2 regions of the Burkholderia sp. AW33-5 genome follow, and region 2 is predicted to be linked to the other one. Evidence: riboswitches for the same ligand, from Rfam matches in the RefSeq annotation. Region 2 holds a riboswitch; the other holds the start of a gene.
What was found. A riboswitch is a leader RNA that binds a small molecule or an ion and turns the genes downstream of it on or off. The one in region 2 is predicted to bind thiamine pyrophosphate.
Positions count from the first base shown of each region.

Region 1: another riboswitch for thiamine pyrophosphate. It lies ahead of thiC (phosphomethylpyrimidine synthase ThiC); the one in region 2 lies ahead of ACV22V_RS29355 (FAD-dependent oxidoreductase).

Region 1 covers NZ_JBSAXA010000015.1:89,896-100,869, reverse strand. Annotated here, with positions in the region: gene recB (exodeoxyribonuclease V subunit beta) at 1-550, shown strand, start outside; gene ACV22V_RS22680 (AAA family ATPase) at 547-2,835, shown strand; gene arfB (alternative ribosome rescue aminoacyl-tRNA hydrolase ArfB) at 2,832-3,236, shown strand; gene ACV22V_RS22670 (EAL domain-containing protein) at 3,292-4,572, opposite strand; gene ACV22V_RS22665 (DMT family transporter) at 5,007-5,933, opposite strand; gene ACV22V_RS22660 (hypothetical protein) at 6,078-6,326, opposite strand; gene ACV22V_RS22655 (glycine zipper 2TM domain-containing protein) at 6,536-6,751, opposite strand; gene thiC (phosphomethylpyrimidine synthase ThiC) at 7,010-8,941, opposite strand; TPP riboswitch at 9,066-9,182, opposite strand; gene ACV22V_RS22645 (pentapeptide MXKDX repeat protein) at 9,453-9,704, shown strand; gene ACV22V_RS22640 (cytochrome b/b6 domain-containing protein) at 9,793-10,425, shown strand; gene ACV22V_RS22635 (molybdopterin-dependent oxidoreductase) at 10,455-10,974, shown strand, end outside.
Region 2 covers NZ_JBSAXA010000030.1:22,079-33,052, forward strand. Annotated here, with positions in the region: gene ACV22V_RS29335 (glutamate synthase subunit beta) at 1-1,042, shown strand, start outside; gene ACV22V_RS29340 (alanine/glycine:cation symporter family protein) at 1,350-2,840, shown strand; gene thpR (RNA 2',3'-cyclic phosphodiesterase) at 2,837-3,385, shown strand; gene ACV22V_RS29350 (ABC transporter ATP-binding protein/permease) at 3,453-5,222, opposite strand; TPP riboswitch at 5,492-5,615, shown strand; gene ACV22V_RS29355 (FAD-dependent oxidoreductase) at 5,850-6,986, shown strand; gene thiS (sulfur carrier protein ThiS) at 7,019-7,216, shown strand; gene ACV22V_RS29365 (thiazole synthase) at 7,256-8,071, shown strand; gene thiE (thiamine phosphate synthase) at 8,068-9,192, shown strand; gene ACV22V_RS29375 (ABC transporter ATP-binding protein) at 9,277-10,098, shown strand; gene mlaE (lipid asymmetry maintenance ABC transporter permease subunit MlaE) at 10,095-10,862, shown strand; gene mlaD (outer membrane lipid asymmetry maintenance protein MlaD) at 10,887-10,974, shown strand, end outside.

The DNA of each region.
Region 1 (10,974 bases), on a different contig from region 2:
CGACGATGTCGTGCGCACGGAGCTCGTGCCGGGCATGCGGCTCGCGGATCTCGATCCCGCCAAGCGGCTCGACGAAATGGGTTTCCTGTTCCCGGCGCCGTCGCTCGAGCTGGGCGCGCTGCGCCGGCTGCTGGTCGCCCACGGCTATCCGGACGTTGCGCTGGACGCGGGCGTGCTCGCCGGTTTCATCAAGGGTTTCATCGACATGATCGTCGAACACGACGGCCGCTTCTGGATCGTCGACTGGAAGTCGAACCATCTCGGCAATACGCCGGACGCTTACGGCCCGCGCGCGCTCGACGTCGCGATGGCCGATCATGCCTATCACCTGCAGGCGCTGCTCTATACGGTTGCGCTGCATCGCTATTTGCGCGGGCGGCTGCCCGACTATGACTACGACACGCATATCGCGGGCTATCTGTACCTGTTCGTGCGTGGCGTGCGGCCGGACTGGCGCAGTGCCGGCGAACCGGCCGGCGTGCATGCGCGGCGGCCCGCGCGCGAACTCGTCGACGCGCTCGACCGGATGATGGAAGGGGGCCGCGCATGAACGTGTCCGACGATACGCTCGAATTCACCGGCGGCCTCGTCGCGCGCCTGCCCGAGCCGGCTGATTTCGGCATCGCGCTCGCGGAAGGGTTCGCGCGACGCATCGGCGACCTGTCGCGCCGTGCGGGTGCGCCGGCCGCGGCTGCGCGCTGGGCGGCGCGTGCCGCGTTCGCGACGAGCCGGGCGACCGCGGGCGGCCACGTATGCGTGTCGCTTGGCGCGCTCGCGCAGCGCTACGAGGAACCGGTCGACGACGTGCGCGCGGCGCTTGCCGCGAGCGGCGTGGTGGCGTTCGGCACGCTCGCGCGCGGCGACGAGCGGCCGCTGATCGTCGACCGGCACGACCATCTGTATCTGTCGCGATATTTCGACTACGAACGGCGGCTCGCCGATGCGCTCGTCGCGCAGGCCGGCGTCGCCGCACCGGGCGACGTGCTGTCGCCCGACCGGTTGCGCGACAGTCTCGCGCGTTACTTCGGGCCCGCGACGGGCGAAGTGGACTGGCAGCGCGTCGCGGCGATCGTTGCGCTGACAGGACGCGTGACGATCGTCAGCGGCGGCCCCGGCACCGGCAAGACGACAACCGTCGTCGGCGTGCTGGCTTGTCTGCTCGACGCGCATCCGGGGTTGCGCATCGCGCTGGCGGCGCCGACCGGCAAGGCCGCGCAGCGGATGCAGGAAGCGCTGCACGCACGGGCGGGCGACCTGCCGCCGGAACTTGCCGCGCGCCTGCCCGACACGTCGTACACACTGCATCGCCTGCTCGGCGGTGGCGGGGCGGCGGGCTTCCGCCATCATCGCGACAATCCGTTGCCGTACGACCTGATCGTGGTCGACGAGGCGTCGATGATCGACGTCGCGCTCGCCGCGCATCTGCTCGATGCGCTTGCGCCGGGTGCACGGCTCGTGCTGCTCGGCGACAAGGATCAGCTTGCCGCGGTCGAAGCCGGCGCCGTGTTCGCCGAACTCAGCGCGCGGCCGACGTTCACCGCCGCTGCGCGCACGCGCATCGCGGATGCGCTCGGGATCGACGAAGCGGCATTCGTCGCGGCGTTGCCGGTGCCGGACGGCGAAGTGGCGGGGGCGGTTGCTGTTGCAGCTCAAGCCCCGGCCCGGGCTTCCGCGTCATCGTCGGCGAGCGCGGCGCGCAAGCCGCCGGCACGGCGCAACGTGGATACGCGCCAGGCGTCGCTGTTCGACGATGACCCGCAGGACGAAGCGGTTTCCCCGGCTGACGCGGTGCCGCTGGTCGCTCCGTCGTCACCTGCATCGACGGACCTTGATAGCGCATCTGCGGCCACCGATTCCGCGTGGATCGAGGTCGACGAACTCGCGTGGCTCGACGCCGTCGAGCTCGCGCCGTTCGATCCGGCCCACGCGGGAGGTTCGGCAACACGCGTGTCGACTGTTGCAACGCAAGCCGACGACATCGCGGCCGCGTCACCCGCACCGCTCGCAGACTGCGTCGTGTGGCTCGAACGCAATTACCGTTTCGGTCTCGATTCGCCGATCGGCCGCCTGTCGCTCGCGATCCGCCGCGGCGACGTGCAGGGCACGCTCGACGTGTTGCCGGCCGACGATGCCGCTGCCGCGTCGTTTCACGACGATGCGGGCGAGACGCTTGCGGCGTCGACGGTCGAGCGGCTCGCGCGCCGGTTCGGCGCGTACCTCGATGCGTTGCGCACCGCGTTGTCCGGGCCGGAGCCCGATCCGCTGCCGTTGTTCGATGCGCTCAACCGCTTCCGGATCCTCTGCGCGACGCGCACGGGATCGCGTGGCGCCGAGCACGTCAATGCGCTGGTGGCCACGCACGTGCGGCATGCCGCGCGCGTGCCGCTCGCGGTCGGCGCACACTGGTTCACCGGGCGGCCGATCATGGTGACGCGCAACGACTATGCGCTCGGGCTGTTCAACGGCGACATCGGCATCGCGTTGCCGGACGCGCAGGGCGTGCTGCGCGTATGGTTCCGCCGCGCGGACGGCACCGCGCGCGCCGTGTCGCCCGCGGCGCTGCCGCCGCATGAAACGGCGTTCGCGCTGACCGTCCACAAGTCGCAGGGCTCCGAATTCGACGAGGCCGCGCTCGTGCTGCCGGCATCGTTCGGCCGTGTGCTCACGCGCGAACTCGTCTACACCGCGGTCACGCGTGCGCGCACGCGCGTGCAGGTGATCGGCCCGCGGCGCGTGCTGGCGCAGGCGGTCGCGACACGGACGCAACGCGATTCGGGCCTGGCGGCCCGCGTCGACGAGGCGCTCGCGCGGCGCCGCAAGGAGACGTCGCGATGATGATCCGCTACAAGCTCGATCCGGCCGAAGTCGAATGGACCGCCGTGCGCGCGCAGGGCGCCGGCGGCCAGAACGTCAACAAGGTGTCGAGCGCGATTCACCTGCGTTTCGACATCCGCGCGTCGTCGCTGCCGCCCGTCATCAAGGAACGGCTTCTCGCGCTGTCCGACCAGCGCATCACGCGCGACGGCATCGTCGTGATCAAGTCGCAGGAATACCGCACCCAGGAGAAAAACCGCGAGGCAGCACTCGCGCGGCTCGATGCGTTGATCGGCAGCGTCGCGTTCACGCCGCGTGCGCGGGTCGCGACACGGCCGACACGCGCATCGAAGGAGCGGCGGCTCGAACACAAGTCGCGCCGCAGCGTGGTGAAGTCCGGAAGAGGGAAGGTGATCGACTGACGAAACGAATCGCCGGCCAGCCTGCATGGCGGGCGGCGTCGTGCCGCCGTATGTGCTACCGCATCACGGTGCCCGCGCTGTCGAGCACGAAGTCGACGCAGAACACGACGAGACGGTTTTGCGCGCGAATCGCGACGGCTGCCGTGTAGCAATCGCGGCCTTCGGTCAGCGAGAAGTGCGGGCCCATGAGCGCGACGCGCCCGGGCGCCGCGATCGCGCGCTGGAAGTACGGGCGCCGCGACCAGTTGCTGTGCGTCTCCGGGAACAGCGGCGAGAGTCGCGTACCGCTCGTCTGGCCGTCCTCGGGACGCGCGCCGATCGACGGCAGGAACTGTTCGCCGATCTCGTCCGTGACGAACACCCGGCGTGCGGCCGGCACCACGAATACGCGCTGCGCGGCGTCCTGCAGGCTGCCGCTCGCGGAAAACGCGGCCGCGCCGGCGAGCACGAGCCGCTCGATCGCATCGAAGCCCGGCTGCTCGGCGATCGCCGGCGTATGCCGGTGGGCGATGTAGCGTTGCCACGCGGCGTCGAGCATCGCGGGCGCCGCGGCGCTCGCGTGCGCGATCGATGCATCGGGCTGGCCGAACTGGAAGCCCTGGACGAAATCGATATCGGCCTCCATCAGCGTCTGCAGCGCGTCGTCGCTTTCGACACCCTCGGCGAGCACCATCGCGCCGGCCTGATGGAGCATCGATACCAGGTGATGCATGATGCGGCGATCGTCGGCCGACGCGTTCGCGCGTTCGACGAGCGATCGATCGAGCTTGACGATATCGGGCCGTGCGCGCCACACGCGGTCGAAATTGGAGAACCCGGTGCCGAAATCGTCGATCGCGATCAGGAAGTCCCGGTGCTGGATCATGTCGATCGTGCGGGCGAGCGCGGCTTCATCGCGCGCCGGCTGCTCGACGACTTCCAGCACGATGCGGTTCGGCGGCAGCGCGAAATGACGGCACAGCGCCTCGACGAATTCGCGCTGCACGAGGCCGGAATCGAGCACGCGCGGCGTCACGTTCAGGAACAGCCAGCCGTCGCCGATGCCTTGCGCGACGAAGTTGGCCGTATGCAGGCAGCGGGCGAGCCGGTCGAGCAGCAACGCGTCGGCAGCGGCACGCGTCTTGTCGAATAGCGCGACCGGCGAAACCAGCGCGCCGTTCTCGTCCACGACGCGCAGCAGCGCTTCGTAGCCGACCACGCGCTTGTGCGTGATCGACAGCACCGGTTGAAACACGCTGCGCAGCGTCGTCTCGCGATACGTGGCGATCCAGCCGCTGGGCGTCGGCGTGAGGCGTTCGAGCAGGGAGTCGAGCGAGAGGTCGCGGGAGGGCTTCATGTCAACGGTGCCCTGGGGCGATCGGGGGGCGGTATCGTGCGCGCCACGCAGAAGCCGTCGCACGCGCAGGTGGACGCGAAAGAACGTGGTGCATCGTAACCGCCTTCTGCGGATGAGTGATCCGAGTGTAACGGGAATGGCGCGGCGCGCGTATCAGGGTAACTCCAGACGCAAACGCTACACCGACGGCTGGAAGGGGTCGTCCGTCCGGCGCGTGACACGCAAGGGCCACCGGGCCGTGTGTGCGGCGACGGCTCCAAATATGCCGCGTGTGCCGCATGCATCGCGTGCGAAGAATGCGGCACAGCGGCAAAGCCGGGCGGTTGCATCGCCATCAGGCGAAACTCGAATCGGTCGACCTGCGGCGCTCGCGGATTGGCGGCCGGCGTGTCGCACGCAACCCACACCGGCGGGGTGCCGGCCCCGTCTGCCGCTCAGGCCGCTTCGCCGCCGCGCGGGCGCAGCCCGGGAATCCGCTTGATCACGCCGGTGGCGAGCGCGGTGCCGACGAGCACGATCGCGCAACCTTCGATCATCACGAGCGATACGTGTTCGCTGAGGAACAGCGCGCCCCACAGCAGGCCGAACACCGGGATCACGAACGTCACGGTAATCGCGCGGGCCGGGCCGATGTGCGCGATCAGGTGGAAGAAGATGAAATACGCGATGCCCGTGCAGGCGATGCCGAGCGCGAGCACGGCGCCCCACGCATGCGCGCTGACGGCTGCGGCGGGCCAGGTCGCGATCGCGAACGGCGCCAGCAGCACGGTCGAGCCGATCATGCTGCCGGTCGCGTTGACGAGCGGATCGACGCCGCTGAGCGTGCGCTTCGTGTAGTTGGCCGCGATGCCGTACAGCAGCGTCGCGCCGAGCGCGGCGGCGGCGGCGAGCGCGGTCGCGTTGGCGCCGGTGCTGCCGTGCGCGTTCGCGATCTGATCCCACACGAGCGTGAGGACGCCGGCAAAGCCGATCACGAGGCCGAGTGCGCGCGGCAGCGACAGCTTGTCCTTCAGCCACAGATAGGCGACGAGCGCGCCCCACAGCGGCGTCGTTGCGTTGATCACCGACGTCACGCCGGCCGACAGCGTCAGTTCGGCGAACGCGAACAGGCAGAACGGGATGCCCGAGTTCAGCGCGCCAACGACGAACAACGGCCACGCGCGACGGCGCAGCTGCGCGCCAAGCTCGGCGGGCCTGAAGCGCGTCAGCGCGAATCCTGCGAGAAACAGCGCGCCGATGCCCACGCGCAGCGCCATCAGCGGCGCGACACCGAAGTCGGCGACGCCGATCCGGATGAACAGGAACGACGCGCCCCACAGGGCAGCGAGGACGGTCAGCAGAAAGGCGTTCTTGGGCGACATTGAGCGTGGCGGGCGAGGGGACGGGATGCGAGGAATCTTACACCGCGTTCCCGTGCCGTCGTTTCACGATCGGATGAAATGGCAAGAACCGGCAAGAACCGGGAAATCCGCTCGCCTCCGTCACGAACCGGCCGGCGCGATCGTTCAGTGATGGTGCCAGCCGCCGCGTCCGCCGAAGCCGAAATTGAGCGACACCGCGGGCCCCCAGTAACCGCCCCAGGCCGGGGCATAGGCGGGCGCCGGATAGTAGTACGCCGGGCCCGGATCGACATAGACGGGCGCGGGCTGCACGGGCGCCGCCGTGTAATAGCCGGACGGATAGTAGCCGTAAGGGTAGTAACAGCCGGCGAGCGTCGTGCACGCGAGCGCCGCGGCGACGAGGGTCCTGTTCATGATGTCTCTCCGGCGGAGCCGGCAATCGGCAGATGCTTAAGCTTAGGCCGCGCGGCGATGACAAGGTGCGCTAAACGGTAACGGATCATTTCCGGGCCGCTGCGGCGTGTTGCGGCGCCGCATATGAAAAACGGCGCTTCCGCAGTGCGGAAACGCCGTCAGGCCGGAACTTGCCGCGCGTCGCGCGGCAGCCGGGTAAGCCGGTCGGCTTATTTGCCGACCTGGTTGCCGATGATACCGCCGGCTGCCGCGCCGCCCAGCGTCGACAGCGCGTTGCCGCCGATCGCCGCGCCGGCGACGCCGCCGACACCCGCACCGATCGCGGTATCGCGCTGGCGCCGCGTCATCGAATCGCAGGCCGAAAGGCTGGCCACCGTCGCGACGAGCAGCGCGCATACCCCAAAACGCCGAATCGATTGGTTCATGATCGCTGTCCTTGTGGTAGTGAACGGAGGTCGCGCGGCCGCCGGACGGCCGCGCATGAATCCAATCTACGCGTCGCCCCGTGGCGCTGCTGTAAGGACTTGTTAAGGCTCGAGCGGTTTCGTAATCAATTGTTTCGCTTGCGCCGGCAGGCACACGGCATGCGCGCGAAGGCAAAAAAAGCCCGCTCGAAAGCGGGCTTCCTGCCGTGCGTCACGAAGCGAAGCGGTCCGCGCGGACCGCCGCGTTCGCTTGCCGACTTACTGGCGGTGATAAATCTCGGCGCCGGTCTTCACGAACTCGACCGCCTTGACCTCCATCCCCTTCTTCAGCGCCTCGGTTTCCGACACGCCTTGCTGTGCCGCGAACTCGCGCACGTCCTGCGTGATCTTCATCGAGCAGAAGTGCGGGCCGCACATCGAGCAGAAGTGCGCGACCTTCGCCGAATCCTTCGGCAGCGTCTCGTCGTGGAATTCGCGCGCCTTGTCCGGATCGAGGCCGATGTTGAACTGGTCTTCCCAGCGGAACTCGAAACGCGCCTTCGACAGCGCGTTGTCGCGCACCTGCGCGCCGGGGTGACCCTTGGCCAGGTCGGCCGCGTGCGCGGCGAGCTTGTACGTGATGATCCCTTCCTTCACGTCGTCCTTGTTCGGCAGCCCGAGGTGCTCCTTCGGCGTCACGTAGCACAGCATCGCGGTGCCGAACCAGCCGATCATCGCGGCGCCGATGCCCGACGTGATGTGGTCGTAGCCCGGTGCGATGTCGGTGGTCAGCGGCCCGAGCGTGTAGAACGGCGCTTCCTTGCACCAGTCGAGCTGGAGATCCATGTTCTCCTTGATCAGCTGCATCGGCACGTGGCCGGGGCCTTCGATCATCACCTGCACGTCGTGCTTCCACGCGATTTGCGTGAGCTCGCCGAGCGTCTTCAGTTCGCCGAGCTGCGCTTCGTCGTTCGCGTCGTAGATCGAGCCGGGACGCAGGCCGTCGCCGAGCGAGAAGCTCACGTCGTACGCCTTCATGATCTCGCAGATCTCTTCGAAGTGCTCGTACAGGAAGCTCTCCTTGTGATGCGCGAGGCACCACTTCGCCATGATCGAGCCGCCGCGCGACACGATGCCCGTCATCCGGTTCGCCGTGAGCGGCACGTACTGCAGGCGCACGCCCGCGTGGATCGTGAAGTAGTCGACGCCTTGCTCGGCCTGTTCGATCAGCGTGTCGCGGAAGATTTCCCAGGTCAGGTCCTCGGCCTTGCCGTTGACCTTTTCGAGCGCCTGGTAGATCGGCACCGTGCCGATCGGCACCGGGCTGTTGCGGATGATCCACTCGCGCGTTTCATGGATGTGCTTGCCGGTCGACAGGTCCATCACCGTGTCGCCGCCCCAGCGGATCGCCCACGTCATCTTGTCGACTTCCTCGCCGATCGACGACGTGACGGCCGAGTTGCCGATGTTCGCGTTGATCTTCACGAGGAAGTTGCGGCCGATGATCATCGGCTCGGATTCCGGGTGGTTGATGTTCGCGGGGATGATCGCGCGGCCGCGCGCGACTTCCTCGCGCACGAACTCGGGGGTGATCTCGGCGAGTGCGTTCGCGCCGAAGGCCGCGGCGCCGAACGCCTGGCCCGGGTGCTGGCGGCCCATCATCGCGGCGAGCTTTGCGCCGTTCGGGCCGCTCGACTTGAGGCTCTCGATGTACTCGGCGCGGCGCTGGTTCTCGCGGATCGCGATGTATTCCATTTCCGGCGTGATGATGCCCTGGCGCGCGTAGTGCATCTGCGTGACGTTCTTGCCGGCTTGCGCGCGGCGCGGGTTGCGGTGCAGGCCCGGGAAACGCAGGTCGGCGGTGGCCGGGTCGGCCGCGCGCTCGAGGCCGTACCGGCTCGACAGGCCGTCGAGCACCTCGGTGTCGCCGCGCGCTTCGATCCAGCGCTGGCGCAGTGCCGGCAGGCCGGCGCGGATGTCGATCTTCGCGTCCGGATCGGTGTAGGGGCCCGACGTGTCGTACACGTAGATCGGCGGGTTCTTTTCGCCGCCGAAGCCGGTCGGGGTGTCGGCCTGCGTGATTTCACGCATCGGCACGCGGATGTCGGGCTGCGAGCCGGTTACATAAACCTTTCGCGAATTGGGCAGCGGGGCGACGGCGGCGGCGTCGACGTGGGCGTCCGCGGACAGAAACTTCGGATTGGCGTTCATGCAATCTCCTGTGTGAGCGCCGGACAGGCGCCACGGCGCTTGCCCGGAGCCCTTGACGAATGTGGGGCTCGAGCTAAGCAGGAGACGAGGCTTGGTGAGGCGGCGGATTTCGTCAGAAGGATGGCGGCGAAATCCGTACGCTTCCCTGCGCTGGCATTATCCAGATCAGGTTCAAAGGGTATTTCTCACCCGCAATGCCGGTTGTTTGACCGAACGCATTGCAGGACCCCCGCGTTAGCAGCGCACACGATACACTGGCTTCGCGGCGGTTTCAACCGGTGGCAGACCGGTGGCCGCGGTGCAGTTGCAGCAATGCGGGTGGCGCGCCCGCCGCGCAAGCCGCGATGCATGACACCGCCGCACGGCCCTGCGGCCCGGCTGACGATGACGGCGCGGTGCAGCATTGCAGCGGTTTCGGCAGCCCCTGAAAAAAAATTCTCGAAACGACTGTCATATCCCGCGACGTCCTCCGTCTATTCGGCTCCTCAAACCCATGTTTCGGAGAGATGTCATGAAAAAAGTACTGATCGCAGCCTGTGTCGCCGGTTTCGCCATGGCCGCAACGGGTGCGTATGCGCAGAACGACGCGATGTCGAAGGAAGGTGCGTCGATGTCGAAGGATGCGATGGGCCACGACGCGATGGCGAAGGACGGCGCGATGAAGAAAGACGCCATGAAGAAGCACGCGATGAAGAAGGACGCGATGTCGCACGACGCGATGGGCAAGTCGACGTCGGGCGACAAGATGGCGCCGTCGAACTGACCGACGCGGGCGGGGCGCGGCCCGCGCGTGCGGTACACGAGGCCGCCCGCGCATCGCGCACCGCCGCTACGTTCCGGGAGTCTTCACCATGCAAACCGTTCCCGCTGCCGGGCGCACGGCTGCCACGCCGCCCGCGCGCAAGATTCATCCGCTGTGGGTGCGTGTGAGCCACTGGCTCAACGCGCTCGCGGCGATCCTGATGGCACTGTCCGGCTGGCGCATCTACGATGCGTCGCCGATCTATCCGCCGTTCACGTTCGCGCACGGCATCACGCTCGGCGGCTGGCTGGGCGGTGCGCTCCAATGGCATTTCGCGGCGATGTGGCTGCTGGTCGGCAACGGGCTGTTCTACCTCGCGATGTCGATCGCGACGGGCCGCCTCGCGCGCAAGATGCTTCCGGTCACGCCGGCGTCGATATGGCGCGACGTGCGCGCGGCGCTGGGCGGCCGGTTGTCGCACGACGACCTGAGCGTCTACAACGCGGTGCAGCGTGCCGCGTACCTGACCGCGATCGTCGATCTGATCGTGCTGGTGCTGTCGGGGCTCACGATCTGGAAGTCCGTGCAGTTTCCGCTGCTGCGCGAGCTGTTCGGCGGTTACGACAACGCGCGCGTCGTGCACTTCTGGGCAATGTCGCTGCTCGTCGCGTTTTTCGTCGTACACGTCGCGATGGCGCTGCTGGTGCCGCGCTCGCTGCTCGCGATGCTGCGCGGCCGCTGACCCGCACGCCGCGGGCGAAGGAACTCATCATGTCGGAATCCGGAAACAACCGCGGTCGGCCGAGCTGGACACTCGACCGCAAGTCGCTCGAGCTCGACGTGCGCCGCGAACTCGAGATGCCGTCGCGGCGCCTCTTCAACCGGCGCGTGCTGACGCTCGGCGGCCTGACGATGCTGACCGGCTGCACGCTGCAGGACGACGCATCGGTCAACGCGTTCCTCGAGAAGGTGTCGCGCATGAACGATCGCGTGCAGGCCTGGCTGTTCAGCGGCGAGCGGCTCGCGCCGACCTATACCGAGGCCGACATCACGCGGCCGTTCCCGTTCAACGCGTATTACGGCATCGACGACGTGCCGCACGTCGACGCATCGACGTACCGGCTCGTGCTGTCGGGCCGGGTGACGGGCAAGCGCGTGTGGACGCTCGACGAGCTGTATGCGCTGCCGCACGCGGAGCAGATCACGCGGCACATCTGCGTGGAAGGGTGGAGCGCGATCGGCCGCTGGGGCGGCACGCCGTTCGGCGCGTTTCTGGCACGCGTCGGCGCCG
Region 2 (10,974 bases):
GGGCAAGAAGGTCGCGGTCGTCGGTTCCGGCCCCGCGGGTCTCGCGGCCGCGCAGCAGCTCGCGCGCGCCGGCCACGACGTGACGGTGTTCGAGAAGAACGACCGCATCGGCGGCCTGCTGCGTTACGGGATCCCCGACTTCAAGCTCGAGAAGTGGCTGATCGATCGCCGCATGCGCCAGATGGAAGCGGAAGGCGTGACGTTCCGCACCAGCGTGTTCATCGGCAAGGACGCGCTGCCGGACTCGATCGGCAACATGGCGAAGGAAACCATTTCGCCGGAGACGCTGAAGGAAGAATTCGACGCGGTCGTGATCGCGGGCGGCTCGGAAACGCCGCGCGATTTGCCGGTGCCGGGCCGCGAGCTGGCCGGCGTGCATTTCGCGATGGACTTCCTGCCGCAGCAGAACCGCGTGAATGCGGGCGACAAGCTCGTCGACCAGCTGCTCGCGAAGGGCAAGCACGTGATCGTGATCGGCGGCGGCGATACGGGTTCGGACTGCGTCGGCACGTCGAACCGTCACGGCGCGAAGCAGGTCACGCAGTTCGAACTGCTGCCGCAGCCGCCGGAAGAGGAAAACAAGCCGCTCGTGTGGCCGTACTGGCCGATCAAGCTGCGCACGTCGTCGTCGCACGAGGAAGGATGCGAGCGTGACTGGGCGGTCGCGACGAAGCGTCTCGAAGGCAAGAACGGCAAGGTCGAGAAGCTGATTGCGGTGCGCGTCGAGTGGAAGGACGGCAAGATGCAGGAAGTGCCGGGCTCCGAGTTCGAGATGAAGGCCGACCTGGTGCTGCTCGCGATGGGCTTCACGCAGCCGGCAGCCACCGTGCTCGAGGCGTTCGGCGTCGCGAAGGACGCACGCGGCAACGCGCGCGCGGCGACCGAAGGCGATCGCTCGTACTACACGTCGGTCGACAAGGTGTTCGCGGCAGGCGACATGCGCCGCGGTCAGTCGCTCGTCGTCTGGGCGATCCGCGAAGGCCGCCAGTGCGCGCGCTCGGTCGATGCGTACCTGATGGGGCATTCGGAACTGCCGCGCTGAGCTGAAGCGCGCGAGCGGGTTTCGAGGAAAACCGGGCGTCCGAATGGGCGCCCGGTTTTTTTATGGTGCGGCGTTCTGCCGATATTCAATCGTCCGCAGGCAGGCAGCCGTCGTCCGCTGTCGCCGCGCCACGCGCCCCGCATCTTTCCGAAGCGTCGCCTAACCTGATCACATCAGGCGTCGATGTTCCGCGATCCGGAAACCTTTCGTTTTGTAATAATCCTTGGAAATTGTCATATCATGTCGCCCGACCGGCCGCGTTCGCGCGGCCGCCGCATTTGACTGACCCCATTTACAAGGACTCTGAATGGAAGCATTCGTGCATGGGCTGATCGACGCCGTCAACGGCGTGCTGTGGAATTACGTGCTGATCGCGCTGCTGCTCGGCGCCGGCGCGTGGTTCACGTTGCGGTTCCGGATGATCCAGCTGAAGGCGCTGCTCCTCAGCATCAAGCTGGTCGGCAGCAAGGGCGAGCCGGGCAGCATCTCGTCGTTCCAGGCGTTCGCGACCGGGCTCGCGAGCCGCGTGGGCACCGGCAACATCGCCGGCGTCGCGGTCGCGCTGACGGTCGGCGGGCCGGGCGCGATCTTCTGGATGTGGATGACGGCGCTCGTCGGGATGTCGTCGGCGTTCGTCGAAGCGACGCTCGCGCAGATCTTCAAGGTGTCGCATCCGGACGGCAGCTATCGCGGCGGCCCCGCGTACTACATCCAGACGGGCCTGCGCTCGCGCGGCTTCGGCGTGCTGTTCTCGCTGTCGCTGATCCTCGCGTTCGGCTTCGTGTTCAACGCGGTGCAGGCCAACGCGATCGCCGATGCGTTCCATACGTCGTTCGGCTGGAGCCGCGAGACGGTCGGCCTCGGCCTCGTGCTGCTCACCGCGCCGCTCATCTTCGGCGGGATTCGCCGCATCGCGTCGGTCGCGCAGGTGATCGTGCCGGTGATGGCGATCGGCTACCTCGCGCTGGCCGTCTACGCGGTCGCGACGCACGTCGCGCTGGTGCCGGGCGTGATCGCGCTGATCGTGAAGAGCGCGTTCGGGCTCGAGCAGGCGGCGGGCGGCCTGACCGGCTATGCGGTCAGCCAGGCGGTCGCGATGGGCGTGAAGCGCGGATTGTTCTCGAACGAGGCCGGCATGGGCAGCGCGCCGAACGCGGCGGCGACCGCGAGCGTGCGGCATCCGGTCGTGCAGGGGCTGATCCAGATGCTCGGCGTGTTCGTCGACACGATCGTGATCTGCAGCGCGACCGCGTTCGTGATCCTGCTGTCGGGCCAGTACGAACTCGGCGCCGGCATGGAGGGCGCGGCGCTCACGCAGCGCGCGATCGCGAGCCACGTCGGCGACTGGGGCGGCATCTACATGGCCGTTGCGATCTTCTTCTTCGCGTACTCGTCGGTGATCGGCAATTACGCCTACGCGGAAGGCAACGTCGACTTCATCACGAAGCGGCGCGGCGTGCTGCCGCTGTTCCGCATCGCGGTGCTCGGCATGGTGATGTTCGGCAGCGTCGGGCAACTGCCGCTCGTATGGGCGATGGCCGATACGAGCATGGGGCTGATGGCGATCATCAACCTGGTCGCGATCCTCGCGCTCGGCAAGTATGCGCATGCCGCGTGGCGCGACTATCGCCGCCAGCGCGCGGAGGGTATTGCCGATCCGGTGTTCACGCGCAACACGATTCCCGAGCTCGCGCGCGTGCTGCCGGCCGACGTGTGGGGCGAGCACGGCCCGCTGCCGCAGCGTCCGGTGTCGGCCGATGCGGTGGCCGAGGCGCGCGTGGCGGTGCGCGAGTCATGAACGGCGACCGGCTCCGTGCGTTCGTCGCGCTGATGCCCGATGCGGCATCGCGCGACGCGCTGCACGCGCTGCCGGTCACCCGAGGCGCGCGGCGCACGCTGCCCGCGCAACTGCACGTGACGCTCGCGTTCATCGGCGCGATCGAACGCGCGCGTTGCGACGCGCTGGCCGCACGCCTGCCGGCGCTCGCGGCCGCGCATGCGCTGCCGATGCAGCCGGTCGAGCGGATTGCGTGGTGGCCGAGCCTGCCGCGCGCGAGACTGATCGTCGCGGAACTCGCGCCCGATCCCGCCTGTGCGGCGCTGAATGCCGACTTGTCCGCGCTGCTGCTCGAACTGGGCGTGCCGGCCGACCGCCGGCCGTTCAGGCCGCACGTCACGCTCGCGCGGCTGCCGCGCGACGCGGACGGGCAGCCCGCGCACGGCGGTGCGACCGGGCGGCCGGTCGCGCTGCGTTTCGTCGCGCTGACGTTGTTTGAAAGCCGGCTGTCGCACGACGGCGTGTCGCATGTGCCGATCGTGTCGGTGCCCGTCGGGCGGGTGTAGCGGGAAGGCGGGCGGGACGAGGAAGAGAACAAGGCCGGCGCGGTATGCGCCGGCCTTTTTGTTTCGGTTACGCGGCGACCTTGTCGCTGTCGTTCACACGTTCGACGTTGATCGTGCCGACGTGGAACGCGGCCAGCGATTCGCGATGCGCGATGCTGACAATCGCGGCTTTCGGCAGCCGTTCGGCGAGCAGGTGATAGAGCCGCGCTTCGTTGTCGGCGTCGAGCGCGCTCGTCGCTTCGTCGAGGAACAGGAAGTCGGGCTTGTGCAGCAGCACGCGCGCGCCGGCCAGACGCTGCTGTTCGCCCGGCGACAGCACGCGCGTCCAGTGGCCGGTTTCGTCGAGGCGGCCGACGTAGTCTTCCAGGCGGCACGCGCGCAGCGCGTCGCGGCACGCGTCGTCGGTGAACGCGTCGGGCGCGGCCGGATAGGTGAGCGCGGCCTTCAGCGTGCCGATCGGCAAGTAGCTGGTTTGCGGCACGAACATCATCCGCGCGCCGACCGGCGCGTCGATCGCCCCGTCGCCGAACGGCCACAGGCCCGCGAGCGCGCGCATGAACGTGCTCTTGCCGGAACCCGACTTGCCGACCACGAGCCAGCGCGAGCCGGGCTCGATCGTCACGTTGCCGATGTTCGCGAGCGCGTTGCCGTTCGGCAGCGCGAGCTTCAGCGACGACGTCGACAGCTTCGCGGCATCGACGTAGTGCAGGTTGATGCCGCCGTGCTCGGTCGCGGGCGACAGGCTTTCCTTCAGGTGCGACGTGCCCATCACGCGCTTGAATTCACGCAGACGGTTGACGGTCGCGCGCCATTCGACGAGGGTCGAGTAACTGTTGATGAACCACGAGAACGAATCGCTGACGGTGCCGAACGCGGACGCAATCTGCATCAGCACGCCGAACGAGAACGCGCCCGCGAAATAGCGCGGCGCCGCGACGACGAGCGGAAAGATGATCGCGATCTGACTGTAAAAGGCCGTGACGAACGTGAGGCGCTTCGTGTACTTCATCACGCGCCACCAGTTGTCGCGAATGCGCGTGAACAGCGTCTGCGCGGTGCCGATCTCGGTTTTCTCGCCGTCGTAGAACGCGATCTGCTCGGCGTTCTCGCGCACGCGGATCAAGCCGAAGCGGAAGTCCGCCTCGACGCGCTGTTGCTGGTAGTTGATCGACACGAGCGGGTGGCCGACCTTCTGGATGATCAGCGAGCCGACCACCGCATACAGCGCGGCCGCCCAAACCATGTACCCGGGAATGGCGACAGGCGTCGCGCCGAGCGTGATCGTCAGCGCGCCCGCGAGCGACCACAGGATCGTGATGAACGACACGAGCGTGACGACCGTCGACAGCAGGTCGAGCGACAACGTGAGCGTGGCCGTCGCGAACGACTGGAGGTCGTCGGTGATCCGCTGGTCGGGGTTGTCGGCGAGGCGGTCGCGCTCGATCCGATAGAACGCGCGATCGCCGAGCCATTGGCCGAGGAAGCGGTCGGTGAGCCACTGGCGCCAGCGGAACCCGAGCATCTGGCGCAGATAGCGGCCGTAGACGGCGAGGATGATGAATGCGAACGCGAATGCCGAGAACTGCATCAGCAGACCGGGGAAGTCTTGAACGTTCTTCGACTGCAGCGCGTTGTAGAACCCCACGTTCCACTTGTTCAGCTTGACGTTGATCCAGACCACGCAGAGATTGATCGCGATGATCGTGACCAGCAGCCCCCACGCGATTTTCCATTCGGACGACACCCAGTAGGGCTTGATGAGGCTCCACGCGGATACCGGGCGCTCGTCCTGCGGCGCGTCGGAGGCGGAGCGGACGGGATCGATCGATTGGGTCATGTGCTTCCTGATGAGTAGCCGGCGCGCGTGCCGGGCGGAGCCGGACGCGCGCCGCGATACGGTATGCCGGGACGGAGTGCCGACTGACGGCGGGCGTCCGGATGGTGACCCGCGCGTCTTAAACGGCACTTAAGGCCGGCGGTGACGCGGCAACCGGCCGCTCGCGCGGCCGGCCTGCGGGCATTGTGCCAGAGCGGCGCGACGCGACGGCGAATTTGCCGCAAGGGGGACAGTTTGCGGCGCTTTCCGCTTTTATGGTCTAATGGCCGACGACGAAACAGGGGTGCTTCGAGCGCGGCCGACGGACAGTTCCGGGCGACGCGGCGAGGCTGAGAAAGACCCTTCGCACCCGATCCGGGTAATACCGGCGAGGGAAGTTTCTGATCCCGCCGGGCCGCGCTGGCTGCCATCCCACATGGTCAGCGCCCGAGTCCCGCCCGGCCGGCCTTTGCTGCCGGTTTCGTCCTTTTGGGTACGCGCGTTGCGCGTTACGGAAGGAATGATGACCGCTCAATCTTCAGTCTTTTGCGCTGTTCCCGATCCGCTGTCGCGTGCGTCCGCACGGGACGGTGCGCGCGCGTCGACGTTCGTCGCACGCGCCCGCGCGGTTCGCGAGGAGGGCGCGCGATGAACCTCCACGCTTCCCGGCCCGATTTCGCGGTACTCGGCGGCGGCCTCGTCGGCCGTCTGATCGCGTGGCGGCTTGCGGGCGACGGGCATCGCGTCGCGCTGTACGAGCGCGGCGGCCCGGACGGCGAGCAGTCGGCCGCGTGGGTCGCGGCCGCGATGCTGGCGCCGCTCGCCGAGGCGGCGAGCGCCGAACTGCTGATCACCGAGCTCGGCGCGGCATCGCTCGCGCGCTGGCCGCAATGGCTCCCGGAACTGCCCGAACCTGTGTTCTTCCAGCAGCACGGCACGCTCGTCGTCTGGCATCAGGCGGATCGCGCCGAGGCGCCGCTGTTCGAGCGGCGCGTGCGCGCGAACGCGCCGGCCGAGCTGTTCGACGGTGGCTTCGTCGCGCTGGCCGGCGCGCAGGTCGACGCGGCCGAGCCCGCGCTCGCGGGGCGCTTCGCGCGCGGCCTGATGCTGCCGCGCGAGGGACAGCTCGACAACCGGCAGGCGCTGCGCGCACTCGCGGCGGGCCTCGCGCAACGCGGCGTCGAGCTGCACTGGCACGCGACGATCGACGACGCGAACCGGCCCGACGCGCATTTCACGATCGATTGCCGCGGGCTCGGCGCGAAATCCGCGCTGCCCGCGCTGCGCGGCATCCGCGGCGAAGTCGCGCGCGTGCACGCGCCGGGCATCGGGCTCACGCGGCCCGTGCGGCTGCTGCATCCGCGCTATCCGTTGTACATCGCGCCGAAACAGGACGACCTGTACGTGATCGGCGCGACCGAAGTGGAGGGCGAGGACATGTCGCCCGTCAGCGTGCGCTCGGCGCTCGAACTGCTGAGCGCGGCGTTTTCCGTGCACCCGGCGTTCGGCGAGGCGCGCATCCTCGAACTGAACGCGCAATGCCGCCCGACGTTGCCCGATCACCGCCCGGCGGTGATCTGGGACGGCGCGACGACGCTGGCCGTCAACGGCCTGTACCGGCACGGCTTCATGATCGCGCCGGAAGTCGCGCACGCGGCGGTCGCGTTCGCGCAAGCCGCGCTCGGCGGCGCATTCGCCGATGCCGACGCGTTCGCCGCATGGCGCGATGCCACGCGCTGGCCGACGCTCCTTCATCACCGCGACGACGCGCGCCAGCCGGCCTGACGCGCGCCGCCGACCGAATTCGATCAAGCCTCATGGATATCCAGATCAACCAACAGACGCTGACGCTGCCCGACGGCGCGACGGTGGCCGACGCGCTCGCCGCGTACGGCGCGCGTCCGCCGTACGCGGTCGCGCTGAACGGCAATTTCGTCGCGCGCACGCAGCATGCGGCGCGCGCGCTCGCGACGGGCGACAAGCTCGACGTCGTGCACCCCGTCGCGGGCGGCTGAGCGCCGCCGGTTCGCCCTCCGCTCTTCCAGGAAAACGACATGACGTCCCTCACTTCCGCCGACGCGCTGACGCTGTACGGCGAAACCTTCGCAAGCCGCGTGCTGCTCGGCACGTCGCGCTACCCGTCGCTGCAGTCGCTGTCCGATTCGATTGCCGCGTCGCGCCCCGGGATGGTGACGGTCGCGCTGCGCCGCCAGATGACCGGCGGCACCGCCGAGGCCGGCTTCTTCGATCTGCTCAAGCGTCACGCGGTGCCGCTGTTGCCGAACACGGCGGGCTGCCAGACCGTCGCCGAAGCGGTGACGACCGCGCACATGGCGCGCGAGGTCTTCGATACCGACTGGATCAAGCTCGAGCTGATCGGCGACGACTACACGCTGCAGCCCGACCCGGTCGGGCTGATCGAGGCGGCCGCGCAACTGGTCAAGGACGGCTTCAAGGTGCTGCCGTACTGCACCGAGGATCTCGTGATCGGCCGGCGTCTGCTCGACGTCGGTTGCGAGGCGCTGATGCCGTGGGGCGCGCCGATCGGCACCGGCAAGGGCGTCGTGAATCCGTACGGGCTGCGCGTGCTGCGCGAGCGGCTGCCGGACGTGCCGCTGATCGTCGACGCCGGGCTCGGCGTGCCGTCGCACGCATGCCAGGTGATGGAGTGGGGCTTCGACGGCGTGCTGCTGAACACGGCCGTGTCGCAGGCCACGCATCCGGAAATCATGGCGCGTGCGTTCGCGCAAGGCGTCGAGGCCGGCCGGGCGGCCTATCTCGCCGGGCCGATGGATGCGCGCGAGACTGCGCACGCGAGCACGCCGGTCGTCGGGATGCCGTTCTGGCACCAGGACGGGGGCGGCGCATGAGCGTGCGCTTCGCCGATGCATTCTGGCCGCCGGCCGACGAGCTGGCCGAAGCGGCCGAGCGGATTCGCGCCCGCCTGGGCGACTGGCCGACCGGCACGACGCCGTGGCGGCTGTGCGTCGCGGCGCCCGACGTGCCGGCCGACGGCGACGTGCTGATCGTGTCGGCCGGCGATCGTGCCGCGCAGGCGCGCGCGTCGGCTGCGTCGCGCCCCGCGTCGCCGGACGCGGTCGCGATCGAGTTCGACGAACACGGCGCGGTGCTGCATGCCGCGGGCGTGCGCCACGCGCTGGAAGCCGCGCATCCGCTCGCCGACGACTGGATCGCGGCGCTCGCGGCGTTCCTCGATTGCGGCTTCGCGCCGATCGACGCGCTGGTGCTCGCGCTCGCGTGGCGCGACGGCGACGAAGCGCGCGGGGCCGATGCGTGGCCGGTCGATGCCGCGCGGTTCCCGCGCGTCGCCGGCCTGGCCTCGGCACCCGAGCCCGCATTCCCGCCGTGCCCCGCGCAACTTGGCCTTTATCCGGTCGTCCCCGACGCCGAATGGGTCGAACGCGTGCTCGAGTGCGGCGTGCGAACCGTGCAACTGCGCGTGAAAGGCGCGGATCCGGACGCGTTGCGCCGGGAAGTCGCACGGGCGGTCGCGGCGGGGCGCCGTTATCCCGATGCGCGCGTGTTCATCAACGATCACTGGCAGATCACGATAGAAGAAGGCGCGTACGGCGTACATCTGGGTCAGGAGGACCTGGAAACGGCCGATCTGGCCGCGATCGCGCGTGCCGGCCTGCGGCTCGGGCTGTCGAGTCACGGTTATTACGAGATGTTGCGCGCGTTGCACGAGCGCCCGAGCTATCTGGCGCTCGGCCCCGTGTACGCGACCGCGACCAAGGCCGTCGCGGCGCCGCCGCAAGGCCTCGCGCGGATTGCCCGCTATGCGCGCTTCGCGGGCGCGCGGGCGCCGCTCGTCGCGATCGGCGGCGTGGGGCTCGACGCGTTGCCGGACGTGCTGGCGACGGGCGTCGGCAGCGTCGCGGTGGTCAGCGCGGTCACGGGCGCAGACGATTATCGGGCGGCGATTGTTGCGTTGCAGCAATGTTTTGCCCGACAATTTGACAATCATTGACCGCAGGGCTCGGAACGGCGTCACGACATCATTCCAATGCAGGCCCTATAATTCGGCGTTCTGCGTAAAAGGACTGTCAGCTCCGTGAGCCCCACTCCTACCGAGACACTGCTGGAACTTCGCGACGTCGACTTTGGCTACGGCGACCGCCTCGTCCTGTCGAACCTGAACATGCGCTTCGGGCGCGGCCAGGTCGTCGCCGTCATGGGCGGGTCGGGTTGCGGCAAGACGACCGTGCTGCGCCTGATCGGCGGCCTGGTGCGCGCACGCCGCGGCCAGGTGCTGTTCGACGGCGCCGACGTCGGCGCGCAGACGCGCGACGGCCTGTACGCGCTGCGCCGCAAGATGGGCATGCTGTTCCAGTTCGGCGCGCTGTTCACCGACATGTCGGTGTTCGAGAACGTCGCGTTCGCGCTGCGCGAACACACCGACCTGCCCGAAGACCTGATCCGCGACCTGGTGCTGATGAAGCTCAACGCGGTCGGCCTGCGCGGCGCGCGCGACCTGATGCCGTCCGAGGTGTCGGGCGGGATGGCGCGCCGCATCGCGCTCGCGCGCGCGATCGCGCTCGACCCGCAGCTCATCATGTACGACGAACCGTTCGCGGGCCTCGATCCGATCTCGCTCGGCATCACGGCGAACCTGATCCGCACGCTGAACGAGGCGCTCGGCGCAACGTCGATCCTCGTCACGCACGACGTGCCGGAATCGTTCGCGATCGCCGACTACGTGTATTTTCTGGCCAATGGCGGCGTGCTCGCGCAGGGCACGCCCGACGAGCTGCGCGCGTCGACCGACCCGAGCGTGCGCCAGTTCATCGACGGCGCGCCGGACGGCCCGTTCAAATTTCATTACACGAGCCCGCCGCTGGCTGCGGATTTCGGGCTCGGCGGAGGGCGCGCATGATCAGCGCGATCGGACGTTACGTCATCGGCGGCCTCGAGCGCGCGGGCTACGGCACGCGGCTGTTCGTGCGCCTCGTGCTGGAATTCTTCCCGCTGCTGCGCCGGCCGCGGCTGGTCACGAAGCAGATCCACTTCCTCGGCAACTATTCGTTCGTGATCATTGCCGTGTCGGGCCTGTTCGTCGGCTTCGTGCTCGGCCTGCAGGGCTATTACACGCTGAATCGCTACGGGTCCGAGCAGGCGCTCGGCCTGCTGGTCGCGCTGTCGCTGGTGCGCGAGCTCGGCCCGGTCGTGACCGCGCTGCTGTTCGCGGGCCGCGCGGGCACGTCGCTCACGGCCGAGATCGGCCTGATGAAGGCCGGCGAGCAGCTCACCGCGCTCGAGATGATGGCCGTCGATCCGCTCAAGACGGTGATCGCGCCGCGCCTGTGGGCCGGCATCATCGCGATGCCGCTGCTCACCGCGATCTTCAACGCGGTCGGCGTGCTCGGCGGTTATTTCGTCGGGGTCGTGCTGATCGGCGTCGATCCGGGCGCGTTCTGGTCACAGATGCAGGGCGGGGTCGAGGTGTGGGCCGACGTCGGCAACGGCGTGATCAAGAGCATCGTGTTCGGGTTCGCCGTGACCTTCATTGCACTGTTTCAGGGGTATGAAGCGAAGCCCACGCCCGAGGGCGTGTCGCGCGCGACGACCAAGACGGTCGTGTTCGCGTCGCTCGCCGTACTCGGCCTCGATTTCCTGCTGACCGCGCTGATGTTCAGCTAAGCCTCAGCCAAGCCAAATTTTGGGATGACGATGAAAAAGACTGCTCTCGACTTCTGGGTCGGCCTGTTCGTGGTGGTGGGGTTCCTTGCGGTGCTGTTCCTGGCGCTCAAGG